DNA from 3 places in the Ralstonia flatus genome. Region 1 is predicted to be linked to each of the others. Evidence: predicted binding sites of a transcription regulator. Region 1 holds the regulator's gene; each other region holds the start of a gene.
What was found. Region 1 encodes HrcA, which represses chaperone genes, less so after heat shock. Its sites were predicted from a motif close to TTAGCACTCNNNNNNNNNGAGTGCTAA; they were not measured.
Positions count from the first base shown of each region.

Region 2: rpoH (RNA polymerase sigma factor RpoH) is a predicted target of HrcA. The motif match lies at 1,562-1,588, and genes of this name have one in related genera.
Region 3: groES (co-chaperone GroES) is a predicted target of HrcA. The motif match lies at 1,764-1,790, and genes of this name have one in related genera.

Region 1 covers NZ_CAUDLI010000001.1:556,621-559,899, reverse strand. Annotated here, with positions in the region: gene recN (DNA repair protein RecN) at 1-78, opposite strand, end outside; gene R2676_RS02705 (NAD kinase) at 225-1,163, opposite strand; gene hrcA (heat-inducible transcriptional repressor HrcA) at 1,275-2,333, shown strand; gene tauA (taurine ABC transporter substrate-binding protein) at 2,459-3,279, shown strand, end outside.
Region 2 covers NZ_CAUDLI010000005.1:150,876-154,154, reverse strand. Annotated here, with positions in the region: gene R2676_RS13540 (diguanylate cyclase domain-containing protein) at 1-1,432, shown strand, start outside; gene rpoH (RNA polymerase sigma factor RpoH) at 1,668-2,561, shown strand; gene R2676_RS13530 (SCO family protein) at 2,629-3,234, opposite strand.
Region 3 covers NZ_CAUDLI010000003.1:624,637-627,915, forward strand. Annotated here, with positions in the region: gene groL (chaperonin GroEL) at 1-1,280, opposite strand, end outside; gene groES (co-chaperone GroES) at 1,382-1,672, opposite strand; gene R2676_RS09975 (cytochrome-c peroxidase) at 1,973-3,279, shown strand, end outside.

The DNA.
Region 1 (3,279 bases):
TACGGTAAAGCCGTCGGCCAGATCGAGATCCAGCGCGTGAACGATGACGAAATCGCGGATGGTGAGGCTGCGCAGCATGGAAACGGTGAGCGAAAAGTTTTTAGAACCTGCTCATGATTCGTAGCGAGCGGCCCGAGGTTGAAGCGAGAAGCGCAGCCGTACACGCGTACGGCGGGCATTGCAGGTTCAAGATCGGGCCGCGCAGCAGGATCATGGGCAGGTTCTTAGAGCCGGTTGTCTTCGGTCGGGTACTCGTGCCAGTGCAGCTTCTTGCGCAGCGTGGCGTAGTAGTTGTAGCCGATCGGGTGCAGCAGCCGCACCGTACGCTCGGAGCGGCGGACCACGATGCGGTCGCCGGGCAGCAGGGACGTGAGCGACTGCATGTCGAAGTTGACGCTGGCATCACGCCCGCTGGTGACCTGGATGACCACCTCGGCGTCGTGCGGAATGACGATCGGCCGGTTCGACAGCGAGTGCGGCGCGATGGGCACCAGCACCAGACCCGAGAGCGCCGGATGCAGGATCGGGCCGCCCGCAGACAGCGCATACGCCGTCGAGCCGGTCGGCGTGGAAACGATCAAGCCGTCCGAACGCTGGTTGTACATGAAGAAGCCGTCGACCGATACGGCCAGTTCCACCATCCCCGAGGTGCCGGAGCGGTTGACCACCACGTCGTTGAAGGCGAGGGCGGAGAAGATGACCTCGTCGTCGCGCACGACCTGGGCTTGCAGCAGCGTGCGGGTTTCGGCCTCGTAGCGGCCCGCCAACATGTCGGGCAGCACGCTGTGCACGTCGTCGAACGGGATGTCGGTCATGAAGCCGAGCCGCCCGTGGTTGACGCCGATCACGGGGACGCTGGCGCCGGCCAGGTGGCGCCCGATGCCGAGCAGCGTGCCGTCGCCGCCGAGCACGACGGCCACATCGGCGTGGCGCGCCATCTCTTCGGGCGGAAGGGCGGGGTAGTCCTGGACGCCGATGTTGAGCGCCGTTTCGCGCTCGAACACAATGTCATGCCCGCGCCCGGCGATGCAGGATGCCAGCTCCATGAGCGGGCCGGCAATGTTGGCGGCCGAATACCGGCCGACCAGCGCAACGGTCTTGAAAGGCGAGACAGGCGAGGCGGCGGGAGCTTGCGGGGCCACGGCGGACGGGGAAGTCGACATGCGCGCATTACACCATATCGATATGACCATCGCCACGTTAGCGCGAGTTTCGTGAAGAAACGCCGACATCACCCGCAGACGGGCGCCGATTTTGCGTAAAATTGAGGAATCATGGACAAGCGCGCCACCATCCTCCTCAAGACCCTGATCGAACGGTATATCGCCGAGGGCCAGCCCGTGGGCTCACGCACCTTGTCGAAATATTCGGGGCTTGATCTGTCGCCGGCCACCATCCGAAATGTGATGTCGGACCTGGAGGAAATGGGCTTCATTGCCAGCCCGCACACCTCCGCCGGCCGCGTGCCGACGCCGCGCGGCTACCGCCTCTTTGTCGACACGATGCTGACCGCCAGCCCGCTGGACGTGCTGAGCACGCAAGACCGCATGGCCCAGCAGATGGTTGGGGCGATTGCGGAGCAGGTCCGCACGCAGCTGGCCTCGCATGGGTCGGAATCGTCGCAGCGGGTGATTGCGGCGGCCGCGCAAACCTTGTCCAACCTCTCGCAGTTTGCCGGCATCGTGATGACGCCGCGCCGCACGCATGCGTTCCGGCAGATCGAATTCCTGCGGTTGTCGGAGTCGCGCATCCTGCTGATCGTCGTCACGCCCGAAGGCGACGTGCAGAACCGCATCATCCATACCGATACGCCCTACACCCCGTCGCAGCTGGTGGAAGCGGCCAACTACATCAATGCGCATTACGGCGGCCAGACGTTCGACGCGGTGCGCGAAAGCCTGCGGGGCGAACTCTCTGCGCTGCAGGCCGACATGACGGCGTTGATGCAGGCGGCCGTGGAGGCGGGCAGCAGCGCCGTGTCGGAAGAAGAACCGGTCGTCATCTCGGGCGAGCGCAAGCTGCTGGATGTGGAAGACCTGTCTTCGTCCATGGACAAGCTGCGCCGGCTCTTTGCCGTGTTCGAGCAGAAGACCGGCCTGCTGCAACTGCTCGACGTATCGAGCCGCGCCGAGGGCGTGCAGATCTTCATCGGCGGCGAAAGCAGCCTCGTGCCACACGAAGACATGGCGGTCATCACCGCACCGTACGAGGTGGACGGCAAGATCGTCGGCACGCTCGGCGTGATCGGGCCGATGCGCATGGCATATGAGCGCGTGATCCCGATCGTGGACATCACGGCCAAGCTGCTGTCCAGCACGCTCAGCCAATATTGATCTCACGGTTGTTCTGTCTGCGAGCTGCATAAGCTCAGCCGATTTTCTTCGACGACAGCCTACGCTGCCGTCTCTCACAATCGACTCCGGCGCATGTGCGCGATTCTTTTCTGCCGGAGTCTTTCATGGCTGGTTCTTCCTTCTCCCGTTTGCTGGCTGCAGCGATGTCTGCGGCCATTTCGTTCGCCTTGTTTGGCGCCGCTCCTGCACGCGCGGCCGACCGCGAGGTTGTGATCGCTTATCAGGACATGGTGCTGCCCTGGCGCTACGCCCAGGCCACGGGCGAGGTCGAGCGTGCCACCGGCTATAAGGTGACGTACCGCCAGCTCGCCAGCGGCGCCGACGTGGTGCGTGCCATCGCGTCGGGTTCCGTGCAGATCGGCGAAGCGGGCTCCAGCCCGATTGCGGCCGGCGTGTCGCAGGGCGTGGACCTGTCGCTGTTCTGGATTCTCGACAACATCAACGATGCAGAAGCGCTGGTTGCCCGCAACGGCAGCGGCGTGTCGCGCGTGGCTGATCTGAAGGGCAAGACCTTGGGCGTGCCGTATGTCTCGACCTCGCATTTCCATGCGCTGGTGGCGCTGCAGCAAGCCGGGCTCGAGCCGCGCGACGTGAAGGTCGTCAACCTGCGGCCGCAGGAGTTGTCGGCCGCGTGGGACCGGGGCGATGTCGATGCCGCCTTCATCTGGGATCCGGTGCTCGCCAAGGTGAAGAAGAACGGCACCGTGCTGACCACCTCCGGCAAGATCGCCGCCGCCACTGGCAAGTCGACCTTTGATGGCTTCGTGGCGGACCGCAAGTTTGCGCGCGACCATGCCGAGTTCATCGCCAAGTTTGTCGAAGTGCTGGCCAAGGCCGATGCGGCCTATCGCGACAACAAGGCCGCGTGGACGGCGACCTCGCCGCAGGTGGCAGCCGTGGCCAAGACGTCGGGCGCGACGGCGGC
Region 2 (3,279 bases), on a different contig from region 1:
GCGCGTGCAGTTCGAGCGACTCGCCGCCTTCATGCTGTGCCTGATGATCGGCAGCGTGCTGGTCATCCGCCTGACGGTGCGTCCGTTTGCCAACCGGCTGGCCGCGTCCGAACGCGCGCTGCGCACGGCCAACGAAAGCCTCGAGCGCCGCCGGGACGCCCTGCGCGCCAGCCGCGAACAACTGCGCCTCGTGGCCGACAACGTGCCGGCGCAGCTCAGCTATGTCGACCCCGACGGCATCGTCCGCTTTGCCAGCCGCACTCTGCTCGAAGCCTTCGGCCGCCGCGAAGACGAGATGCTCGACCGCCACGTGCGCGACATCTATGCCCCTGAGGACTATCGCGCGCTGCTGCCCTACATGACGGAGGTGCTGGCCGGGTACCCGGTGCAGTTCGAGATCCAGTCGATGCGCACCGGCGTGCCCCGCTACCTGAGCGGTCATTACTTTCCTGACTACGACGATCGCGGCACGCTGCGGGGCTATTTCTCGGTGCTGCAGGATCTGACGGCCCGCACCGCCGCCGAGCTGGCCCTGGCGCGCAGTGAACGCGCGCTCAAGCTGGTGCTCGACAACGCGCCGCTGCTGGTCTCGCACATCAACCCAGACGGCGTCTTCACCTTCTGCAACGTCACGCACGCACGTTGGCTGCAGCGCACCCCGGAGGACGTCTGCGGCCAGACGCCGGAACGCGTCTTCACGCCCGGCACGTACGCCCTGCTCGCACCGTATCTCGCGCGCGCCCAGCGCGGGGAATCGGTCCAGTTCGAGATCACCGCGCCGTGGTACGAAAAACCGTCTGCCAGCGGCCTGCGCAGCCGCACGCGACACTTCCGGGGCCAGCTCGTCCCCGATGCCGGCGAAGCGCAGGACGGCCGCTGCGGCTTCTATGCCTTTGTGCAGGACGTGACCGAAGCCAAGCGCAGCGAGATGGAGCTTTCGCGCATGGCGCGCTTTGACGCCCTCACCGGCCTGCCCAACCGCTACGAACTCTACGAGCGCCTGCGCGCCGCGCTGGAGCGCCGTCAGCGGCTGCCTGCCCCGCTGGGCGTGCTGTACCTGGACGTCGACCACTTCAAGCACATCAACGACACCTACGGCCACGCCGCCGGCGATGCCGTGCTGGTGGAGGTCGCACGCCGCCTCCAGCGGGCCGTGCGTCGCACCGACACTGTCGCGCGCCTCGCAGGTGACGAATTCATCATCCTGCTGGACCCCATCGACGCCCCGGATGATGCGCTGCACACCGCCCAGAAGATCGTCGGTGCAATCCGCCCGCCCATCATCCTGCCCGGCGACACGATCCTGCACGTCACCACGAGCATCGGCGTGGCGTGCCCCGGCCCTGAGGTCCGTGAGCCCGACGCCGCTCTACGGGAAGCCGATCGCGCACTTTATTGGGCCAAGTCTCGCGGCCGTAACACTGCGGCCTAGCCGAGAACCGATGCCGTGAGCGACGGTCTATGACTGGGTGCGCCGCCTATATTGCTGCGGCGCAAACATCACACTATCAAGGCAAATCGCCTGATTTACGGGAACTATCAAGCAGGCAAAAATGTCCTATTAGCACTCTTCCGGTCGGAGTGCTAAGATGCCTTTCCAAACCTCCACTGGATTTCGACAGGAGTCCTGAGTGAACGCAGTCATCCCCGTGAATACCGTTTCCGCAATCGCCACCCAGCCGTCCGGCAACGCCGGTAATGGATGGGCGCTGGCGTTCCCCGGCAACCTGGGCAACATCGACGCCTATATCCAGAGCGTCAACCGTGTGCCAATGCTGTCGGCTGAAGAAGAACAACGCCTGGCCCGCGAATATCGCGACAACGACAATCTCGATGCCGCCCGCCGTCTGGTGCTCTCGCACCTGCGCCTGGTCGTGTCGATTGCACGTGGCTACCTGGGCTACGGCCTGCCGCACGCCGACCTGATCCAGGAAGGCAACATCGGCCTGATGAAGGCCGTCAAGCGCTTCGACCCGGATCAGGGCGTGCGTCTCGTCTCGTACGCGATGCACTGGATCAAGGCCGAGATGCACGAGTACATCCTGAAGAACTGGCGCATGGTCAAGGTGGCCACCACCAAGGCGCAGCGCAAGCTGTTCTTCAACCTGCGCAGCCACAAGCAGGATGCGCAGGCGACCTTCACGTCGGACGAAATCGACGCCGTGGCGGCCGAACTCAACGTCAAGGGCACGGAAGTGCGCGAGATGGAAACGCGCCTGTCGGGCGGCGACATTGCGCTGGAAGGCCAGTTGGACGACGGCGAGGAGTCGTTCGCCCCGATCGCCTACCTGGCCGATACGCACAACGAGCCGACCCGCGTGATCGAAGCGCGTAGCAACGACCGCATGCAAAGCGAGGGCATCGAAGCCGCTCTGGCCAAGCTTGACGATCGCAGCCGCCGCATCATCGAGGCCCGCTGGCTGAACGTGAACGACGACGGATCGGGCGGCTCGACGCTGCACGAACTGGCAGACGAGTTTGGCGTGTCGGCCGAGCGCATTCGCCAGATCGAATCGGCTGCGATGAAGAAGATGAAGGGCGCGCTGCAGGCTTTCGCCTAAGCTGCGTTCCTTGCAATGAAAAGCCCGCCAGGATCGGCGGGCTTTTTCTTTTGGGGCTGGCGGAAGATCAGTCGGCCAGCAGTTGCTTGATGTCGTGTGCGATCGGCTCCGGGCCCTGGCCGTGCTTGATGAACAGGCGCAGGTTGCCCTTCGGATCGAACATGTAGCTGCCGGCGGTGTGATCCATGGTGTAGTTGTCGGGCGAGCTGCCCGGCACCTTGTTGTAGAACACCTTGAAGTCGGACGCGACCTTCTTCAATTCAGTCTCGTTGGCCGGACGCAGGCCGATGAAGCGCGGATCGAACGCGGGCACGTACTTGGCCAGCAGGTCTTGCGTATCGCGCTCCGGGTCGACGGTGACGAACAGGACCTGGACGCGGTCGGCGTCTTTGCCGAGGGTATCCATCACGGCGCGCAGCTCAGCCAGCGTGGTCGGGCAGACATCGGGGCAATGCGTGTAACCGAAGAACATGACGACGACCTTGCCGCGGAAATCTTCCAGCGTGCGGCGCTTGCCGGTGTGGTCGGTCAGCGAGAAATCGGTGCCGAAGCTCTTGGAGCCGGTGATGTCGAGGTTCTTGAAGGCGGGCTTGTCGCTGCACGCTGCGAGCGCCAGCACGGCGACGGCCAGCATGGCGAACAGCGCGGCGCGGAGGTGTCGGAAAGAAAGCATGGTCATCGTGTTGGAAGCAGACCGCCTAGCGTAACGCCAACGGCA
Region 3 (3,279 bases), on a different contig from region 1:
GAGATCAGTGCACGGGCACGCAGCAGTGCAACACCGCCACCAGCCACGATGCCTTCTTCCACGGCAGCGCGCGTTGCGTGCAGAGCATCTTCCACGCGGGCCTTCTTTTCCTTCATTTCGACTTCGGTGGCAGCGCCAACCTTGATCACGGCAACACCGCCGGCCAGCTTGGCCACGCGCTCTTGCAGCTTCTCACGGTCGTAGTCCGAGGTCGCTTCTTCGATCTGCGCACGCACTTGCTTCACGCGGGCTTCGATGTTGCGGGCATCGCCTGCGCCATCGATGATCGTGGTGTTTTCCTTGCCGATTTCAACGCGCTTGGCTTGGCCCAGGTCGTTCAGGGTTGCCTTTTCCAGGGTCAGGCCGACTTCTTCAGCGATGACCTGGCCGCCCGTCAGGATGGCGATGTCTTCCAGCATGGCCTTGCGGCGGTCGCCGAAGCCCGGAGCCTTCACAGCAGCCGTCTTCAGGATGCCGCGGATGTTGTTCACCACCAGCGTTGCCAGGGCTTCGCCTTCGACGTCTTCAGCGATGATCAGCAGCGGACGGCCAGCCTTGGCCACTTGCTCCAGCACCGGCAGCAGGTCGCGGATGTTGCTGATCTTCTTGTCGAACAGCAGCACGAACGGGTTGTCCAGCTGGACAACTTGCTTTTCCGGGTTGTTGATGAAGTACGGCGACAGGTAGCCGCGGTCGAACTGCATGCCTTCCACGACGTCCAGCTCGTCGGCCAGCGACTTGCCGTCTTCCACGGTGATCACGCCTTCCTTGCCGACCTTGTCCATGGCTTCAGCGATGCGCTGACCGATGGATTCGTCGCTGTTGGCCGAGATGGCGCCAACTTGAGCGATTTCCTTGCTGGTGGTCGTCGGCTTGCTGATCTTCTTCAGCTCTTCGACGGCGGCCGTCACTGCCTTGTCGATGCCGCGCTTCAGGTCCATCGGGTTCATGCCGGCGGCAACGTACTTCATGCCTTCGCGCACGATCGACTGGGCCAGCACCGTTGCGGTGGTGGTGCCGTCACCGGCGTTGTCGCTGGTCTTGGAAGCGACTTCCTTGACCATTTGCGCGCCCATGTTCTGCAGCTTGTCCTTCAGCTCGATTTCCTTGGCGACCGACACACCGTCCTTCGTCACGGTCGGGCCACCGAAGCTGCGCTCCAGCACCACGTTGCGGCCCTTCGGGCCCAGGGTCACCTTCACTGCGTTGGCGAGAATGTTCACGCCTTCGACCATCTTGGCACGTGCGGCGTCGCCGAACACTACGTCTTTAGCTGCCATCTTGAGAATCTCCGAGATCTTTGGATGTTGCCCGCGCGCTCAGTCAGCGGCGCCGGCAATGAGGATTGGGTTACGGGTAAGCGATGCGGCAGAGCGCGTGCTTACTTTTGCACCACGGCCATGATGTCTTCTTCGCGCATGACCAGGACTTCCTGACCATCCACCTTGACGCCCTGGCCGGCGTACTTGCCGAACAGCACGCGGTCGCCGACCTTCACGTCCAGCGCAATCGCATTGCCCTTGTCGTCTTTCTTGCCTGGGCCGACGGCCAGCACTTCGCCTTGATCCGGCTTTTCAGCGGCGGCGTCAGGGATGACGATGCCCGAAGCGGTCTTGGTTTCGTTGTCCAGGCGCTTCACGATCACGCGGTCGTGCAAAGGACGCAGGTTCATACACAACTCCTCAATGCAAAGTGAGTGTTTATTCACAAAACGCGCCGCAGAACGCGGCGCATCGGGAAAGCATCGGGGACTGGAGACATTGTTAGCACTCCTGTCCGGCGAGTGCTAATTATAGGGACGGGGTATTACGATTTCAAGAACGGGGCGAGATTCACTTCTGGGGTGCCCACCGCCACCAGCACAAAGCGCGTGATTTCCCCTGACGATTCCCTTAGAATGCGAACGCGAATTGTTCCTATTACTATTAATCGAGTCGCTTGAGCAGGCCCCAGAGCCTGCCGCGCCAGGGAAATGAAAGACAAAAAAAGTGGAGGGGAAGCCCGTCGCACCTGCAGGCTGGCGGGGGCGTCGTGGCGTGCGGCTTCGTTGCTCGTGGCGACATTGCTAACGGCGTGCGGCGGTGGGGACGGCGGCGCCAGTTCGTCGTCGCCCGCGTCGACATCGGCCGAGACGCTGTCGCCGATGGCGCAGGTGGGCAAGCAGATCTTTTTCGATCAGGCGCTCTCGGCCTCGGGCAAGCAGTCTTGCGCGTCGTGCCATGACCCGTCGCGCGGCTTTACCGATCCCAACAACCTGGCTGTGTCGATCGGCGGGCCGAATTCCGATTTGCCCGGCCTGCGAAACTCACCATCGCTCAATTACGCGTCGTTCACACCGAACTTCAAGGTCGACAGTACCGGCAAGGCTTCCGGCGGTTTCTTCCGCGATGGCCGTTCGGCATCCTTGGCCGATCAGGCGCAGCAGCCGTTCACCAATGCATTCGAGATGGCCAACGCCTCGGCAGACGACGTGCTGAAGACGCTGCTGACGCGCCCCTACCTCGATCAGTTCACGGCGGTGTTCACCGAGGCCGGCATTCAGAACAGTGCGACGGCCATGCAGAGCATCGGTCGCGCGCTGGCAGCATTCCAGAGTGAAGACCCGAGCTTCCACACCTTCGACAGTAAGTTCGACGCCTACCTCGCCGGCAAGACAACGCTGACGGATGCCGAGACGCGCGGCCTGCTGCTGTTCAACAACCCGACCAAGGGAAACTGCAACGCTTGCCATATCTCGACGGGCAAGGGCAGCACGCCGGCGTTGTTTACCGATTTCACGTACGACAACGTCGGTATCCCGCGCAACTGGAGCATCGCCGCCAACCAGGAAGGCACCCCGCTGCCGTACGTGCCGAAGAACGGCGTGGCGCTGGGCAATCCCAACTACAGCTACTACGACCTGGGCATGTGCGGGCCGCTGCGTACCGACTTCCGCGTGGGTGGGTCGACGTGCGGCAAGTTCAAAGTGCCGACGCTGCGCAACATCGCGCTGACGCCACCGTATTTCCACAACGGCGTGTTCCAGACGCTTGATCAGGTGGTGGCGTGGTACATCACGCGCGATACCGACCCGGGCCGCTGGTACGTCAAGGCCGATGGCACGCCCGATGTGCCGTACAACGATCTGCCGGTTGGCTTCGATGCCAACGTGAACGTGGCCGAAGTGCCCTACAACCCAGGCACCGCGCCGTCGCTGACGAACCAGGAAATGAGCGATCTTGTGCATTTCCTGTGCACGCTCACCGATGGATTCGATCCGGCAAACCCGTCGGCCTATCG